4 regions of the Lelliottia jeotgali genome follow, and region 3 is predicted to be linked to each of the others. Evidence: predicted binding sites of a transcription regulator. Region 3 holds the regulator's gene; each other region holds the start of a gene.

Region 1 (4,779 bases), on a different contig from region 3:
ATCATGGCGCCGAGGATCGCGCCGCCGGTAATCGGCTTCTGCCAGAGGTAGAACAGCAGCGCGCCGACCAGGGAGCCGATACCAATCGGAATGGAGGCGGTCATGGCGCTGAGGATAATCAACGGCCCGAGGAAGCGGCCAGAGGCGTTACCCGCGCCCATCATCACGTCAGCCCCGTAGGTGGAGTTGCTCTGATTGATGGTGAATTTACGCGCCAGAATGATGACGTAACCAATCGCCAGACCAATCACCAGGCCGGTCGCCAGCGAGGCGATGAAGTTGGTCACCGGGAACATGATCCCCGCGCCCAGCAGCAGCGCCGGAACGCCGAGGCCGACGCCGGTCTGAATCGCGCCGCCGATATCCAGAATCCCCACCAGGGAACCTTCGATGATACGGGCGAACAGGAAGCTTGCGCCGAACGCCGCCACCGCGCCGTACACGCCGGTGTCGATGCCTGCTTTCAACATCGCCACGAAGGCCACTTCGTTAAACGCGCCGATGCCGTACAGGTAGTACATGTGCGTCCCGGCGAAGACGCCGGAGGAGAGCAGGCCAACGAAGATCGGGAACGACCAGTCGGCATACCAAAAACCTTTATTCTGTTCCATTTAGAGGCTCCTGTTATTTGCCGCTGAGCGAGCTGTGGATCAGATCGAGCCAGTTCGGCACGGTCAGATGGAAGGATTCGATCATCTTCATGTCGAAGCCACGGAAGAATCCGCTCAGGACGAACAGCAGAACGATAGCCACCATCATCACTTTGGTGACGTGGTTCCAGCCGCTCTCTTCGACGCCTTTACCGATCAGAATACCCAGCACCAGACCCGGTACGGCGTTACCCATGATCAGCTGCGCTGCGCCGCCAAACACGGTTGCCCAGAAACCCGATTTTTTGCCCGCATCAATGGCCGCCAGCCAGAAAATTACCGGCATTACGGTATTGACCAGCAGGTTGGCTGCCGGAACCAGCACCTTCACAGCAGTAACCTGAAGGGCTGCCGGAACGGACGAGGCGGTGAGGTTAAGGAAGGTGACCACGAACATGCCGATGATGCCGCAGGCAATCGCCATTTTGCGCGGGTCGTGCAGGGTTTCACCGACGTTGCGGTTTTTCAGCATCAGCGCCGCCGCACCCCAGTTAGGGATGATGCGATGGTCAACGTCCTGAGTGAATGCCCCCGCAGCCACTGACGATGCCCAGGCGTTAAAGAAGAACCCCAGACCAAAGGAGAAGTGAGACGCCGGGTCCCCTTCACAGGAGTTCAGTTCCCCCAACGTACGAAACGCGCCCATACCTTGTGTGGTAGGCGCATGAAACATGCGTGCCGCTCCGGCGCCCACGCCGACGCCAACCAGGCCGCCGATGATGAGCGATTTTATTAAAATTATCAGGAACATTAGTCTGCCCTATTAGTAAGAATCAGCGTTGCGTGACAAAGTCCACCTTGTCGAGATTGATGGCAGTCACGTTGACGGTCACATCCAGCTCCACGCTGTAAGTGCGTCTTTCCCGGCGCAAAAAGAAGTACAGAAAAGCTTCCTTACGCACCGCTTCTTGCGCCTGAACAACCTGCACATCCTGTGGCTCAATACGCAGTAAGATATGCGGCGAGGCTTTCATCACCGTCGCCTGTACATGGTTTAGTGCGTCGGCAAAGGCGCGGGATTTCATCTCGCCTTTGCCTTTCACTCTCACCGTGGTGGTGAATTGTTCTTTCATGCTTATGCGCCGTGCTTCTTCTGCCACGCCTGCACCAGACGTTCGCCCAGCTCTTCTTTATCCATAAAGCCAAAGCCCAGCACGTTGCAGCCTTCGTTGATGGCGGTAACACCCTCTTCCACTGAACGCATGCCGTATTTGGCTTTGTAGCCATATTTGGTCTGCGCGGTGATAGCGCCAGCGCCGCCGCTCCCGCAGAAAGAGATGCCGAAAGTAGCGTTTTCCGCTTTCATCACGTCGCCCAGTTTCATATCCGCCGCGACACCCGGCACGACAACCGCACGACCGCCCGCTTTTTCAACGCCGAGGGCCACTTTCTGGCCTTTGCCCAGACGATCGCCGATGACTACAGTAATTTGTTCCATGGTATTGCTCCTTAAAGGTTGTCTTTCGCGACTTCGAAGTGAACGGAGAGCAGCCAGGCTTCTTCATCAGGAAGATTGCCGAACTGCGCCACCACTTCGCGGGCAAGTCGCATTGAATCTGCAGAAATTTCGTCAAACAGGTCGGCTTCTACCTCCGGCAGCGGCTCGCCGGTCACAGACCGGTGCGCCATCGCACGAACGTGTGAAGTCAGCATTTGCACCTGGACGTCATTGGGAATGATGTTGTTATGGGCAAGCAGGGTGAAAACCTGCTCCAGCATGGTGTCGGCGAGCTTTTGCGTTTGCGCTGCCTGTTCCCCAACGTCGTTCATTACCGCTCCGTTAATCACTCGTCTTACCCCGTTAATGGCTCTGGGTTCAAACTAACGCTGGCTGTGAAATGTTTGTAGCGAGTTGTTTTCCACTTCGAAGTGGAAAGGAAAGCGGCACCAGTGATCTGTGCCACATAATTGCGGTAAATATGAATTATCAGCTGGATTCACGTGATGAATATCACGCTATTCGAGGGTCAAACGGCGGGAACGAGAACGAAAAAGTTTACGAGTGGGCTCGTAGAAATGTGACGTGGATAAGGTTTTCTTATGGGGATTCGATAGAGTGCGCGTGGGTGCTTGAGACTAACTGTCTCATGCATGGGACGGAAAGTGGAAAGCCCCTACCTGAATTTAAATCAGGGTCGGGGCTGAAACAACACGTCTAGACACGTGAAGTAATGCCTTACCCGCTGCCAAGGAGGCATCCATGAAGCAGCAGAAACCGATTATCAGGGCTCTGATGATTATTGCTTTGACACTAATCATCTTATCTCTGGTAAACCGCAAAACGCTTTGCGAGCTCCGTTTTCGTCAGGGTTCGCTGGAGTTAGTTGCGCGGATGGACTGCCGCTCCGGGAAGTAAGGAGCTAACACGCGGAGGCAGGGAGTATGCCTCCGCATCACGAGACCAGGCGTACAGCTCAGGCACCCATTTAACGATACTTTTTGTGATACTCGTTGCGCGTGGTGACGAAGCCGTCAGCAGCGGCCTGCGCTTCTTTGACCTTGCCTTCGTTGGCGAGCTTCAGCGCACCGTCGATCTGCCCGACCAGCACGTCAAAACCGTGACGGAAATCTTTCATCTCCGCGCTGTCTGGCGCCGCGTTTTCCAGCTTCGGCGGCGTCGCTTTTTGCGCATCGAGCGCGGCGGCACGCATTTTGGTTAATGCGTCTTTCATTTCCGTCGCATTATCGGTTTTTTGCACCACTTTCAGATTGGCGCTGAGGGTATCCATATTGTCTTCAAGATCGGCGGAAAACGCAGCCGAACTCATGACCAGGGTTGAAGCGACGACGACGGCTAACAGGCTTTTATACATTGCTCACTTCCTTTTTTATTATGAAAAGAATACCCAAATAATTCGAGTTGCAGGACAAAACGCACAGCGTTTTGAACAGCGCATGCGCTGGCCCCGAAGGGCGAGGCCACTGGCCGAGTCACGCGGCAAGTGCGCGAGTCCTCAGGAGCTTACTAAAGTAAGTGACTGGGGTGAGCACGCGCAGCCAACGCACCTGCAGCTCGAAGTATGACGGGTATTACTGGCCGGCGATTTTCATCTCCGGTAACAGCACTGAACCACACTGTATATTGCTGCGCGTTTCAATATCGTTACCGACCGTAACAATATTGCGCCACATATCTTTTAAGTTACCGGCGATGGTAATTTCGCTCACCGGGTACTGAATTTCACCGTTTTCGACCCAGAAGCCCGCCGCACCGCGCGAGTAATCGCCGGTGATGCCGCTCACGCCCTGGCCCATCAGCTCGGTGACCACCAGGCCGGTACCCATCTGCTTGAGCATCTGTTCAAAGTTCAGGCCCTGGCCTTCGATGCGCCAGTTGTGAATGCCGCCCGCGTGACCGGTACTTTTCAGCCCCAGTTTGCGCGCAGAATAGTTAGTCAGCAGCCACTGGGTCAGCACGCCGTCTTTGATAATGTCACGACGTTCGGTGCGCACGCCTTCGCTGTCGAACGGCGTGGACGCCAGCCCTTTCAGCAGGTGCGGATGTTCTTCGATGGTCAGCCATTCTGGCAGAATTTGGGTGCCCAGCGCGTCGAGCAGGAAGGTGGATTTACGATACACCGCCCCACCCGCAATCGCGCCGACCAGATGGCCAAACAGACCGGTTGCCACTTCATTGGCAAAAATAACTGGCGCTTTCATGGTCGACAGTTTGCGCGGAGACAGACGCGAAAGAGTGCGTCTTGCACAATCTTCACCGACCCACTCAGGAGACTGCAAATCGCCCATCGCGCGGCCAATGGTGTAGGCGTAATCACGTTCCATATCGCCGTTTTCTTCGGCGATAACGCAGCTGGAGAGAGAGTGACGTGTTGAGCAATAGCCCTGCAACATGCCGTGGCTGTTGCCGAATACCTTGATTCCGTAGTGGCTGTTGAAGCTGCCGCCCTCGGTATTGGTGATGCGTTTATCGGCTTTAAGCGACGCCTGTTCTGCGCGCGCCGCCAGCTCGATGGCTTCGTCCGGTGTGACTTCAGCCGGGTGGAACAGGTCCAGATCCGGGGCGTCAAACGCCAGCAGCTCTTTGTCTGCCACGCCCGCGTACGGGTCTGGCGAGGTGTAGCGCGCAATATCCAGCGCGGCCTGCACGGTACGGGCAATGGCATCCGGG
Region 2 (4,779 bases), on a different contig from region 3:
GTGGATATAAGCGACGGCAAGCCGTTTGATCTCGTCACACTGCCGGTGAGTCAGATGGGGATGGCTGTAGCCCCGTTCGATAAGCCACATCCGGTGCTGCGCATTCAGCCTTTGCTGGTCACGGCCTCTGGCGTATTGCCAGACGCGCTTGCCGCCGTGCCAGCGCTGCCGTCACTCGACGGCTTAACCCAGCGCAAACTCCAGCTGTCGATGGACCCGATGCTCGACATGATGGGCATGCAGGCGCTGATGACTAAATATGGCGACCAGGCGATGGCCGGGATGCACCACGATCAGCCGATGGGTCATATGAATATGGATCATGGCAAGATGGGCAACATGGGCCATATGAATCATGGCGGCGGGAAAGGGTTTGATTTCCACAACGCCAACCGTATCAACGGTCAGGCCTTCGATATGAACACGCCGATGTTTGCGGCCCAAAAAGGGCAGTACGAGCGCTGGGTGATTTCAGGCGAGGGCGACATGATGCTGCATCCGTTCCACATTCACGGCACACAGTTCCGCATTTTGTCCGAGAACGGTAAAGCGCCAGCGGCCCATCGTAAGGGCTGGAAAGATACGGTGCGAGTGGAAGGTGGCGTCAGCGAAGTGCTGGTGAAGTTCGAACATGATGCGCCGAAGGAGTTTGCCTATATGGCGCACTGTCATCTGCTGGAGCATGAAGATACGGGGATGATGCTCGGCTTTACGGTGTAAATTCGTGCGGTTTGATGCCCTCACCCCGACCCTCTCCCACAGGGAGAGGGGAAAACCGGGCAGATTATCACTCTTCAGGAAGAACGCACTGAACGGTCCCCTCTCCCTTGAGGGAGAGGGCTAGGGTGAGGGGGAAAATTACTTCACATCATCCGGCAACGCATACGCGACAATATAATCGCCCATCTTGGTGCCAAACGAGCCGTGACCACCCGCTGAAATGACAACGTACTGCTTGCCATTCACTTCGTAGGTCATCGGTGTGGCCTGTCCGCCTGCTGGCAGACGGCCTTGCCACAGTTTCTCACCGTTGGTCATGTTATACGCACGCAGATAGTTATCTGCGGTTGCGGCGATGAACAGGACGTTACCAGCGGTAGAGATCGGGCCGCCGAGCATCGGCATCCCCATATTGAACGGCACCGGAACCGGCATCGGGAACGGCATGCTGTCCTGCGGTGTGCCAATACGTTTTTTCCATACGACCTGATTGGTTTTCAGATCCAGCGCGGAGATATAACCCCAGGCAGGCTGTTTACACGGCAGGCCAAACGGAGAAAGGAACGGGTTCAGCGTCACGCCAAACGGCACGCCGTACTGCGGCTGAATACCGGCTTCGGTACCGCTGCCTTTCGCATCTTTCGGCTGCTCCATCGGGTTACCAGGACCGCGTGGGATCAGCTTCGAGACAAACGGCAATGCCATCGGGTTAGCAATCGCTACCTGACGGTTTGGATCGACTGAGATACCGCCCCACTCAAACATCCCCAGGTTCCCTGGGAAGACCAACGTGCCTTGCTCAGACGGCGGTGTGAAGATGCCTTCATAGCGCAGCTGATGGAACATCACGCGGCACACCAGCTGGTCGAACATCGTGGCGCCCCACATGTCCGCGCCGGTCAGATCTTTCTTCGGACGGAAGCTCAGGTCAGAGAATGGCTGCGTTTTTGAAACGTAGTCGCCTTTCGCCGCACCCTGCGGTACTGGTTTTTCTGGAGCCGGAACCACCAGTTTGCCGTTGGTCCTGTCCAGTACGAAGATGTTGCCGGTTTTCGCCGGAGCGTAAATCACCGGAACCGTTTTACCGTCGACGGTAATGTCGGCCAGCGTCGGCTGGGACGGCATATCCATATCCCACAGATCGTGGTGAACGGTTTGATAGCTCCAGGCCAGTTTCCCGGTCGTGGCGTTCAGCGCCACAATCGCGCTGGCGTAGCGTTCCTGCTCTGGCGTACGGTTTCCGCCCCAGATATCTGGCGTGGTCACGCCCATCGGCAGATAGACCAGATCCAGCTTCGCGTCATACGCCGCCGGTGCCCAGGAGTTAGGAGAGTTAAAGGTAAAGGTATGTTCATCCGACGGGATCGCATTGGGATCTTTCGCGCCCGGATCGAAGGCCCACAGCAGTTTCCCGGTATTCACGTCGAAACCGCGAATCACGCCAGAGGTTTCACGGGTAGAGAAGTTATCCGTGACTGAGCCGGCAATGACGATGGTTTTATCGGTGATGATCGGCGGAGACGTCGGCTCATACAGGCCCGGCGTGGTATCCGGCATGTTGGTCTGCAGATTGAGGATACCTTTGTTGGCAAAGGTTTCGCACAGTTTGCCGGTTTCGGCATTGATGGCAAACAGACGGCCATCGTTCACCGGCAGCATGATACGGCGAGGACAATCAGCCACAACTTCCGGGGAGGCCGTTTCCGCGCGCGCTTCGTGGTAAGAGACACCGCGACAGGTCACGTGCTGGAACGAGGTATTGGTGTTCAGCTGCGGGTCAAAGTGCCACTTCTCCTTACCCGTCGCCGCATCCAGCGCGAACAGACGCTGGTGAGCAGTACACAGGTAAAGCATGTCGCCCACTTTGATCGGCGTGACTTCGTTGGTCAGTTCACCCGGATCGTTCGGCTGCTTCAGATCGCCGGTGCGGAAAGTCCAGGCTTCTTTCAGGTTTTTCACGTTATCGGCGTTGATTTGCTTCAGCGGCGAGTAGCGTTGTCCTTCCTGATTACGGCCATACGCCGGCCAGTCACCGTCTGCCACCTGAGAAATGGCGGCAGCAGGAGTGGAATCAGCGCTGAGGGTGCCTTTCACTTCCTGCGGATCGTTAAACCCGGCCCAGGTCAGAATGCCACCCGTGATGAGCAGGGCAACGACCAGTGCGCTCACGGCACCGCTGGACGGAACCAGCAGGCGACGCCAGACGAACGGCAGAATCAACCAGATACCGAAGAAGACGAGGATGTCGCTACGCGGCGTGAGCGCCCAGAAGTCGAAGCCGACCTCCCAGACACCCCAGACCATCGTTGCGAGCAGTAATGCTGCGTAAAGCCACAGCGCGGAACGTTTACGACGCAAAAGCAGGACGGTCACACCTATCATGACCAGGCCCGCAATCGGGTAGTACCAGGAGCCGCCTAACGCGACCAGCCATACGCCACCGGCTAACAGATACAGCGCGCAGAAAGCGGCAAATGCGGCTGTTAACGTTACCAGTAGACGCGGCTGTGGAGATTTTGTTTCAGCCATAGAAAAGTACTCTGTAGTTTGTTAATTATTTGATAGCAATTAATTATAGGTATTAACAAGTGTGATCGGAATCACAAAATGAGCTTTTTGTAACTCATGCGCCAGGCGAATCCATTTGCTGGTATACTGCTGAACTTGTGAATCATTGCCGGACGTATCTACATCCGCAGTGATAGATTGGTTTTAAATCATACGGTTAGTAATATGAAACATACTGTTGAAGTGATGATCCCGGAAGCCGAGATCAAAGCGCGTATCGCCGAACTGGGTCGTCAAATCACCGAACGTTATCAGGACAGCGGCAGCGATATGGTGCTGGTAGGCCTGCTGCGCGGCTCTTTCATGTTCATGGCAGACCTGTGCCGTGAAGTTCAGGTGTCCCATGAAGTGGATTTCATGACCGCCTCCAGCTACGGCAGCGGGATGTCGACCACCCGTGATGTCAAGATCCTGAAAGACCTGGACGAAGACATTCGCGGCAAAGACGTGTTAATCGTAGAAGACATTATCGATTCCGGTAACACCCTTTCTAAAGTGCGCGAGATCCTGAGCCTGCGTGGACCAAAATCCCTCGCGATTTGCACCCTGCTGGATAAACCGACGCGTCGTGAAGTGGACGTCCCGGTTGAATTTGTCGGTTTCTCGATCCCGGATGAGTTCGTGGTGGGTTACGGCATTGATTACGCACAGCGCTATCGCCATCTGCCGTATGTTGGAAAAGTGGTTCTGCTGGACGAGTAAGACTGATGTGGGTGCGGTCTGATGCCCTCACCCCAACTCTCTCCCACAGGGAGAGGGTCAACAAGGCCGGGTAAGGCGAAGCCACTACCCGGTACAATGTTGATGTTTCTGCGGAATTTCGCCCGGTGGCGCTGCGCTTACCGGGCCTACAAAAGCGTGAACGGTGAATCGTAGGCCGGGTAAGGCGAAGCCGCCACCCGGCTTTTTTACAGGTTATTTATGGTTAACGTGCTTGAGCTTCAGGTTGGCAATGCCGGAACGATAGCGTTGTTCCAGGGTTTCGCGGTTGGTGGCGGTCACTTCCAGGTTACGCAGTAATCCGTCATGAATACCGTACGCCCAGCCGTGAACCGAGACTTTCTGCCCGCGCTTCCATGCCGACTGCATAATCGTGGAATGACCCAGGTTATAAACCTGCTCCATCACGTTCAGCTCGCAGAGGGTATCGAGGCGGCGCTCCTGCGGCATTTCGCCCAGCAGTGAGCTATGTTTGAACCAGATATCGCGAATGTGCAGCAGCCAGTTATCGATTAGCCCTAGCTCCGGGTTTTCGACCGCCGCCTGCACGCCACCGCAGCCGTAGTGGCCGCAAATAATGATGTGCTCCACTTCCAGCACGTCGACTGCGTACTGTACGACGGAAAGACAATTGAGATCGGTGTGAATGACCAGGTTGGCAACGTTACGGTGAACAAAAAGTTCACCCGAATCAAGGCCTGTCAGGCGTTCTGCCGGGACGCGGCTGTCAGAGCAGCCAATCCACAAAAAGCGTGGATTCTGCGCTTTCGC
Region 3 (4,779 bases):
CGTCGCGCCATCGGGCAAAATACCGCAGATGTTGCCTTTGTAGGACGGGTTAGCGAATCGCCACCCGCCAACGAATCAGGCGTCAATCACTTCATACGAATGCGTAATCTTTACCGCTTTTTCCAGCATCAACGCCACAGAGCAGTACTTCTCCGCAGACAAATCTACCGCGCGGGACACCGCGGCATCCTTCAGCTCTTTACCGGTGACGATAAAATGCAAATTGATGTGCGTAAACAGACGTGGCGCTTCCTCACGACGTTCTGACGTCAGTTTCACTTCGCAGTCGGTCACATCGTGACGGCCTTTTTGCAGAATCGACACCACGTCGATCGCACTACATCCGCCAGCGGCCATCAGCACCACTTCCATCGGGCTTGGCGCTTTATCTCCGGAGTTACCGTCCATCAAAATCTGGTGCCCTGAAGCGGATTCGCCAAGGAACGTTAAACCTTCAACCCATTTCACACGCGCTTGCATTTTCATTAACTCCAAAGTTGCATTTTTCAGAACAGATTACGCGTGCGTTACAATTCTCGCAACGGAAGGCGACCTGCATCATGCTGAAGCGAGACACCAGGAGACACGCGGCTAAAGCTATGCTAAAACAGTCTCGATGCTACAGTAATACATTGACGTTACACATGTATGCAGAGGACATCAAACTTTACTGGCTGCAAACATTGTGACAGCCAACTTCCCAGGTACGGGTAAGAATTCGATTGCAACCCCAGAGTCAGGATGCGATTTTGACTCTGAGACAGCTTATAACAGAGGATAACAGCGCATGGTGCTTGGCAAACCGCAAACAGACCCGACTCTCGAATGGTTCTTGTCTCATTGCCACATTCATAAGTACCCATCGAAGAGCACGCTGATTCACCAGGGTGAAAAAGCGGAAACGTTGTATTACATCGTCAAAGGCTCGGTGGCAGTGCTGATCAAAGATGAAGAAGGGAAAGAGATGATCCTTTCTTATCTGAACCAGGGCGATTTCATCGGTGAACTGGGCCTGTTTGAAGAAGGCCAGGAACGTAGCGCCTGGGTGCGCGCAAAATCCGCATGTGAAGTCGCTGAGATCTCCTACAAGAAATTCCGCCAGCTGATCCAGGTCAACCCGGACATCCTGATGCGTCTTTCTTCGCAGATGGCTCGCCGCCTGCAGGTCACTTCCGAGAAAGTGGGCAACCTCGCTTTCCTCGACGTTACTGGCCGCATCGCGCAGACACTGCTGAACCTGGCGAAACAACCTGACGCCATGACCCACCCGGACGGTATGCAAATTAAAATTACCCGTCAGGAAATTGGTCAGATCGTCGGCTGTTCTCGTGAGACCGTTGGCCGTATCCTGAAAATGCTGGAAGATCAAAACCTGATCTCCGCCCACGGTAAAACAATCGTGGTTTACGGAACGCGTTAATTCCGGAAAAAACGGCGTGCCATCGCAAGGTGTCACGCCGTTTTTGTCTCTGACGATTATGTGGCGCAGGCTGATTTATCACCCGGAAGTTAACTACGCACTACGTCAAACCCTGGTGTTATGTCTTCCCGTGGCCATTGGTTTAGTCCTGGGCCATCTGCAACAGGGGCTGCTTTTTTCTCTTGTTCCTGCCTGCTGCAACATTGCCGGTCTGGATACTCCCCACAAACGTTTTTTCAAACGCCTGATTATCGGCGGCTGCCTGTTTGCCGGGTGTAGCCTCGCCGTACAGCTGCTGCTGGCCCGCGATATCCCGCTGCCTTTAATCCTGACCGTGCTGGCGATGACGCTGGGCGTCACGGCGGAGATCAGCGCACTTCACGCCCGCCTGCTGCCCGCTTCACTGATTGCAGCGATATTCACGCTGAGCCTCGCCGGGAATATGCCCGTCTGGGAGCCGCTGCTGATCTACGCCGCCGGCACGCTGTGGTACGGGCTTTTTAACTGGTTTTGGTTCTGGATGTGGCGGGAACAGCCGCTGCGAGAATCCCTGAGCCTGCTGTACGTTCAGCTCGCCGATTATTGCGAAGCGAAATACACCCTGCTGACCCAGCACGCAGACCCGGAAAAATCATTGCCGCCGCTGCTGTCGCGCCAGCAAAAAGTGGTCGATTTAATCAGCCAGTGTTACCAACAACTGCACATGCTGGCGGCCAATAAAAATCATGAATACAAACGCCTGCTGCGTACCTTCCAGGTCGGGCTGGATCTGCAGGAACATATCTCAGTCAGCTTGCATCATCCGCAGGAGGTGCAAAAACTGGTAGAGCGCAGCCACGCCGAAGCAGTGCTGCGCTGGAATGCCCAGACGGTCGCGACTCGCCTGCGCGTGTTGGCGGACGATATTCTTTATCACCGCTACCCGACCCGCTTTACGATGGATAAACAGCTGGGTGCGCTGGAGAAAATTGCGCGCCAGCACCCGGATAACCCGGTCGGACAGTTTTGCGCCTGGCATTTCAGCCGTATCGCGCGGGTGTTGAGAACTCAGCGTCCGCTCTATGCACGTGACCTGATGGCCGATAAGCAAAAACGGCTGCCGCTGTTGCCTGCACTCAAAAGCTATCTGTCGCTGAAATCCGCCGCTCTGCGCAATGCCGCGCGCATCAGCGTGATGCTCAGCGCGGCCAGCCTGATGGGCGTGGCGCTGCACTTACCCAAACCCTACTGGATTTTAATGACCGTGCTGTTTGTCACTCAGAACGGATATGGCGCCACGCGGGTGCGCATTCTGCATCGGGCACTCGGCACGTTCGCGGGTTTGGTGATTGCTGGGGTGACGCTGCACTTCCACGTACCCGATGGCTACACCCTGCTGGGGATGCTGGTGATCACTCTGGTGGGGTATTTGATTATCCGTAAAAACTACGGCTGGGCGATGGTCGGGTTTACGGTGACGGCAGTGTATACCCTGCAACTGCTGACCCTGAACGGCGAGCAGTATATTGTCGCGCGGCTGGTCGATACGCTGATTGGCTGTCTGATTGCCTTTGGCGGGATGGTCTGGCTGTGGCCACAGTGGCAAAGCGGACTGTTACGCCAGAACGCCCATGACGCGCTCGAAGCCGATCAGCAGGCGATTCGGCTGATCCTGAGCGACGATCCTAAAGCATCGCCGCTGGCCTATCAGCGCATGAAGGTCAACCAGGCACACAACGCGCTGTTTAACTCCCTCAACCAGGCGATGCAGGAGCCGGGCTTTAATTCTCACTATCTGGCGGATATGAAGCTGTGGGTCACGCACAGCCAGTTTATCGTCGAGCATATCAACGCGATGACCACCCTGGCGCGCGAGCACACAATGCTGACACCGGATCTGGCGCAGCGCTATTTGCAGTCGTGTGAAATTGCCTTGCAGCGTTGCCAGCAGCGTCTGGAGTACGACGCGCCGGGAGAATCGGGGGATTCAAATATTCTTGAAGCGCCAGAGACGTTAACACACGGTCCGATGAGCACTCTGGAGCAGCATTTGCAGCGGGTATTGGGGCATTTGAACACCATGCACACCATTTCGTCGGTGGCATGGCGTCAGCGTCCGCATCACGGGGTTTGGTTGACGCGGATTTTGCGACGCAAAGAATCGTGATGGTTTACGCCCCGTAGGCCGGGTAAGGCGAAGCCGCCACCCGGCAATTTCCACTATCCCTGAACGATCTTCTTCACCGCACTGGCAAAGCGATGCATGCCGTCGTCGATATCCTGCCCATCAATCACCAGCGACGGCGCAAAGCGCATCACATCTGGCCCCGCATTAAGCACCATCACGCCTTCGTGCGCAGCGGCGTGGAGGAAATCACGCGCGCGGCCTTTGTACTGCGGCTTCAGTTCAGCCCCGACTAAAAGACCCATGCCGCGAATATCGCTGAACACGTCATATTGTGCGTCAATCTGCTGGAGATGCTGCACAAACTGCTCGCGCTTCGCATTCACACCGTTCAGCACTTCCGGCGTATTGATAATATCAAACGCCGCCCCGGCGATAGCGCACGCCAGCGGGTTGCCGCCGTAGGTGGAACCGTGCGAACCGACGTGGAAGGCCGACGCGATCTCCAGCGTGGTCAACACCGCGCTAACCGGGAAGCCGCCGCCGAGCGCTTTGGCGCTGGTGAGAATATCCGGTGTCACGCCGTAGTGCATGTAGGCGAACAGATCGCCGGTACGCCCCATGCCGCTTTGCACTTCATCAAACACCAGCAGCGCCTGATGTTCATCGCACAGTTCGCGCAGCCCTTTCAGGAACTCCGGCGTTGCGGCCATCACGCCGCCCTCGCCCTGGATTGGCTCAACCACCACTGCGCAGGTGTGATCGTCCATCACCGCTTTCACGGCGTGCAGATCGTTAAACGGCACATGGATGATATCAGCCGGTTTCGGGCCGAAACCGTCGGAATACTTCGGCTGCCCGCCCACCGAAACCGTAAACAGCGAACGACCGTGGAAGGCATTATGGAAGGCAATAATCTTGGTTTTGTACGGACTGTGACGCGTCGAGGCGTAATAACGCGCCAGCTTAAAGGCGGTTTCATTGGCTTCGGTGCCGGAGTTCATGAACAGCACACGCTCGGCAAAGGTGGCGTCGATTATCTTACGCCCCAGACGCAGCGCCGGTTCGTTGGTGAACACGTTGCTGGTGTGCCACAGGGTTTCGCCCTGGGTTTTCAGCGCTTCAACCAGCGCCGGATGGCAGTGCCCCAGCGCCGTCACCGCAATACCGCCCGCGAAATCAACGTACTCTTTACCCTGTTGATCCCAAACCCGACTGCCTTTCCCTTTGACCGGGATAAACTCCGCCGGTGCAT
Region 4 (4,779 bases), on a different contig from region 3:
CGCCTGCCGGATACTGACAGAACACCACGCCGGTTTTCAGCACGCGATCTTTCGCTTCAACCGTACCGTGCGGAACCGCGATAGATTCGCCCAGGTAGGTTGGGGTCAATTTCTCACGCTCCAGCATCGCATCCACATATTCTGGCTCGACGTAACCGCCTTTCACCAGCTGCTCACCGGCAAAGCGAATCGCTTCTTCTTTGTGGCTCGCGGTGCGACCGAGGAAGATGTTTTCAGCGCCCAGACGGAACAGGTGGCTGTCGTTCGGATCAAAGCTGTCTTTCAGGCTATCACGGACTTTTACTTCGTTGTCGGTGTGGCGCTGCGCCGCTACCAGACGCTCGGTCAGGCTAGAATACAGGCCGCTGTCGAGGAAGTTAGTCAGGGAAATATGCTGCGCCTGCGGAACCTGACGCATCGCACGTTCAGTCAGATCGCGGTGCGTGATGACCAGGTCGACATCCGGTGGCAGGCTGTTGATTGCGCTGTTGGTCACGGAGATGTGGGTCAGACCCGCATCCTGGACTTTCTTACGCAACACGCCAGCGCCCATTGCGCTTGAACCCATACCGGCATCACAGGCAACGATGATTTTGCGCACGTGGCTCAGGTCGTTAGACACTTCGCCCGCTGCCAGCGGCGTTGCTGCACCTTTGGATTCAGCTTTCATGTCATGCATACGACGGGTTGCCGCGTCGATATCGTCTTCTTCTTTCACTTTGCTGGTTTTCAGCAGAATCGCGGAAACCACGAAGGAGACAGCCATGGCTGCACAAATCGCAGCAATGTTAGCGAAGTATGCGCCTTTTGGCGTCATTGCCAGAACCGCCAGAATAGAACCCGGAGATGCAGGAGACACCAGACCGCCACCCAGCACGCTCAGGGTGAACACACCGGTCATACCGCCGAGGATAACGGCCAGAATCAGACGTGGGTTCATCAGAACATATGGGAAGTAAATTTCGTGGATACCACCCAGGAAGTGGATGATAGCCGCACCGCCAGCAGACTGTTTAGCGCTGCCGCGACCGAAGAACATATACGCCAGCAGAACACCCATACCCGGACCTGGGTTAGCTTCAATCAGGAAGAAGATGGATTTGCCCAGCTCGTGGGACTGCTGAATGCCCAGCGGTGAGAAGATACCGTGGTTGATGGCGTTGTTGAGGAACAGGATTTTCGCTGGTTCAACAAAGATAGACGCCAGCGGCAGCATGTCATGGATAACCATGAAGTTAACGCCAGCGGCCAGCACTTTTGACAGCACTTCAACCGCAGGGCCGATACCCATGAACGCCAGAATCGCCAGGATCATACCGATGATGCCAGCAGAGAAGTTGTTCACCAGCATTTCGAAGCCGGATTTGATCTTGCCATCAACCCAGACGTCAAATTTCTTAATTGCCCAGCCGCCTAATGGACCGGCAATCATTGCGCCGAGGAACATCGGCATATCCGCACCGACGATAACGCCCATGGTGGTGATAGCACCGACCACGCCGCCGCGATCGCCGCCAACCAGACGACCACCGGTATAACCGATGAGCAGTGGCAGCAGATAGGTAATCATTGGGCCGACGAGTTTCGCCAGCGTTTCGTTCGGCAACCACCCTGTCGGAATAAATAACGCAGTGATGATACCCCACGCGATAAACGCGCCGATATTTGGCATCACCATGTTGCTCAGGAAGCGACCAAAGCTTTGCACTTTGATCTTGATATCGGATGACATAAAACACCCCTTCTTCTGTTTACGCTGAGGCTTTTGGCCCGAGGTTTATTGTTAATGCGCGGCGGCAGAGGTAGCCGAGCCCTGTTCTGATGCTGTGAAATCTGGCACTGAATCGTTCAACTGTCCAGACAGCGGAATTTTGTGTGATCTCAATCACGTAAATGTAGGGGGTGGGCCTAAAATTGAAGTGATCTGCGTCACAAATGTTGTGTGTAAAAAAAATACAGGGGGGCTAAATCCATCATGATTGACCGCTTTATGTGATGAGTATCACATTTAACATTTGTGGGTTTGTTGATTGTTTGTGATCGTCTTCACAATAAATTTGAAGGCAGAATTCTCCAGGTGTGATCGTCGCCTACTTCTGTTTTGTCAATTCAGCCAGGCTGTAACTCAGCAACTCATCCTTTCACGTCATCGTCATCCCTTAGTGTTATGGAGAAAAGGCGTAATGAGGATTAATCTGCTAATGTAAACTTAAGTACATTCTTAGTCAGGATATATTTTGTCACGCTATTAAACTTGCACGGAGTTATTTTAAAAATAATACTCCACGGCTCTAAATTATATGTGCAAAAGATTTGCGCAGTAAGAAAGTTAATTTGGTTGCTTACCATTTAATATTTTTAAAGAGTTGAAGCTATTTTAGTGAGGCAAATATGTTCCTTAACTATTTCGCGCTGGGCGTATTAGTTTTCGTGTTCCTTGTCATTTTCTACGGGATCATTGCGATTCATGACATCCCCTATTTGATGGCCAAAAAGCGTAATCACCCCCATGCCGATGCCATCCATACGGCAGGCTGGGTCAGCCTGTTCACCCTCCATGTCATCTGGCCGTTCCTGTGGATTTGGGCCACGTTGTACCAGCCAGAGCGCGGATGGGGGATGCAGAATCATGGTGCACAACCCCCGCAACAACCCGATATCGATGCCCTCTCCAGACGCGTTGCCGAGCTGGAAAACCGGCTGGCCGCGGAGCACGTCCCCGCAGATAAAAATACGCCGGAGAGCTAATCATGGATCTGTTAATCATTTTGACCTACGTCGCCTTTGCGTGGGCGATCTTTAAAATATTCCGTATTCCGGTGAACCAGTGGACGCTCGCCACTGCCGCGTTGGGTGGTGTATTTATCGTCGCCGGACTCATTTTATTAATGAACTATAACCACCCTTATACTTTTACAGCGCAAAAAGCGGTCATTTCTATTCCGATCACGCCGCAGGTCACGGGTGTGGTGAGTGAAGTCACGGATAAAAATAACCAGCTCATTAAAAAAGGCGACGTGTTATTTAAACTCGATCCGGTGCGTTATCAGGCCCGAGTCGACAGATTACAGGCCGACCTGGTGACGGCAACGCACAATATCGATGTGCTGAAAGCCCAGCTTTCGGAAGCCCAGGCCAACACGACCCGCGTCTCGGCTGAGCGCGACCGTCTGTATAAGGATTATCAGCGCTACCTGAAAGGCAGCCAGGCTCGGGTCAATCCGTTCTCTGAAAGCGACATCGACAACGCGCGGCAAAACTATCTGGCGCAGGATGCGATGGTGAAAGCCTCCGTTGCCGACCAGAGCCAAATTCAAAGCCAGTTAGACAGTATGGTCAACGGCGAGCAGTCGCAGATTGTCAGCCTGCGGGCCCAGTTGACCGAGGCGAAATACAACCTCGATCAGACGATTGTTCGTGCGCCGAGCGACGGGTACGTCACCCAGGTGCTGATTCGCCCAGGGACCTATGCCGCCGCGCTGCCGCTGCGTCCGGTAATGGTCTTTATTCCTGAGCAGAAACGCCAGATTGTGGCGCAGTTCCGCCAGAATTCACTGCTGCGCCTGAAACCGGGTGACGACGCGGAAGTGGTGTTTAATGCGCTGCCAGGGCAAGTGTTCCACGGCAAGCTGAGCAGTATTTTGCCGGTGGTGCCGGGCGGTTCCTACCAGGCGCAAGGCTCGCTGCAATCCCTGACGGTCGTTCCGGGAACAGACGGAGTGCTCGCTACCATCGATCTGGACCCGAACGACGAAGTGGATGCGCTGCCGGACGGGATTTACGCGCAGGTGGCGGTCTATTCCGACCACTTCTCACATGTGTCGGTGATGAGGAAGGTGCTGCTGCGCATGACCAGCTGGATGCATTACCTTTATCTTGATCATTAAAGCCTGACGTTATTGCCCGTCGAGTAGGTCGGGTAAGCGAAGCGCCACCCGACACTAACAGATCTGCACATTTTTCATTGCCTGATCCATACTTACCCTTTTGTTGGCGTAAAGGATCAGGCAATGAAACTCATCGGCAGCTACACCAGCCCCTTCGTGCGTAAAATTTCAATTCTCCTGCTGGAAAAAGGGATCACCTTCGAGTTCGTGAACGAACAGCCCTATCAGGCAGAAACCGGCGTCGCGCAGTACAACCCGCTGGGCAAAGTCCCGGCACTGGTGACCGATGATGGCGAAACCTGGTTTGATTCTCCAATAATTGCGGAATACATCGAGCTACTCGGCATTGCCCCGGCGATGGTGCCCCGCGAGCCGAAAGCGGCCCTGATGGTGAAACAGATCGAAGCGCTGGCCGACGGCATCATGGATGCCGGGCTGGTTTCTGTTCGCGAACAAGCGCGTCCTGCCGCGCAGCAGTCCGAGGCGGAACTGGTTCGCCAGCGGGAGAAAATCAGCCGCAGCCTCGACATGTGCGAGCAGCTGCTTCAGGACGGAAAAATCAGCACCGATACGGTGAATCTGGCGACCATCGCCATCGCCTGTGCGATTGGCTATCTCAATTTCCGCCGTGTCTCACCCGGCTGGTGCGTCGATCGTCCGCTGTTGGTCAAACTGGCCGAAACCCTCTTCCAGCGGGAAAGTTTTGCCCGCACCGAACCGCCAAAGGCTTGACGCGGGTTATAACACTTCATCGTGGTACGCGGTACAATCCCCCCGCACGTTGACTCCCTCTCCCGTCGGGAGGGGGGAGGGCCTCCCAACCGCCAGGCATGTTAATGACTACTCATCGTTCCCTCTACAGCCAAATCCCCGCGACCGATCGTCTGCTGCG

Evidence for each region. The regulator CRP, encoded in region 3, controls carbon source genes, mostly activating them, when cyclic AMP is high. The targets are predictions, from matches to a motif close to ATGTGANNNNNNTCACAT.
Region 1: a site for CRP is predicted at 2,539-2,556, ahead of JBO43_RS08245 (glycine dehydrogenase). Genes of this name have one in related genera too.
Region 2: a site for CRP is predicted at 3,309-3,326, ahead of hpt (hypoxanthine phosphoribosyltransferase). Genes of this name have one in related genera too.
Region 4: a site for CRP is predicted at 1,991-2,008, ahead of JBO43_RS19575 (PTS mannitol transporter subunit IICBA). Genes of this name have one in related genera too.

Annotation. Positions count from the first base shown of each region.
Region 1 is NZ_JAENMQ010000002.1:388,157-392,935, forward strand. It holds gene JBO43_RS08225 (EF_0833/AHA_3914 family membrane protein) at 1-611, opposite strand, end outside; gene JBO43_RS08230 (DUF4311 domain-containing protein) at 625-1,401, opposite strand; gene JBO43_RS08235 (DUF4312 family protein) at 1,424-1,723, opposite strand; gene JBO43_RS08240 (SFCGS family glycine-rich protein) at 1,726-2,088, opposite strand; gene JBO43_RS08245 (glycine dehydrogenase) at 2,100-2,438, opposite strand; gene JBO43_RS08250 (Hok/Gef family protein) at 2,851-3,006, shown strand; gene cybC (cytochrome b562) at 3,077-3,463, opposite strand; gene pmbA (metalloprotease PmbA) at 3,681-4,779, opposite strand, start outside.
Region 2 is NZ_JAENMQ010000002.1:70,207-74,985, reverse strand. It holds gene cueO (multicopper oxidase CueO) at 1-720, shown strand, start outside; gene JBO43_RS06800 (glucose/quinate/shikimate family membrane-bound PQQ-dependent dehydrogenase) at 859-3,249, opposite strand; gene hpt (hypoxanthine phosphoribosyltransferase) at 3,454-3,990, shown strand; gene can (carbonate dehydratase) at 4,204-4,779, opposite strand, start outside.
Region 3 is NZ_JAENMQ010000015.1:22,752-27,530, forward strand. It holds gene JBO43_RS20550 (OsmC family protein) at 76-480, opposite strand; gene crp (cAMP-activated global transcriptional regulator CRP) at 788-1,420, shown strand; gene JBO43_RS20560 (YccS/YhfK family putative transporter) at 1,479-3,566, shown strand; gene argD (bifunctional acetylornithine/succinyldiaminopimelate transaminase) at 3,620-4,779, opposite strand, start outside.
Region 4 is NZ_JAENMQ010000013.1:67,354-72,132, reverse strand. It holds gene JBO43_RS19575 (PTS mannitol transporter subunit IICBA) at 1-1,732, opposite strand, end outside; gene JBO43_RS19570 (DUF3302 domain-containing protein) at 2,392-2,748, shown strand; gene JBO43_RS19565 (HlyD family secretion protein) at 2,751-3,887, shown strand; gene JBO43_RS19560 (glutathione S-transferase) at 4,011-4,619, shown strand; gene selA (L-seryl-tRNA(Sec) selenium transferase) at 4,724-4,779, shown strand, end outside.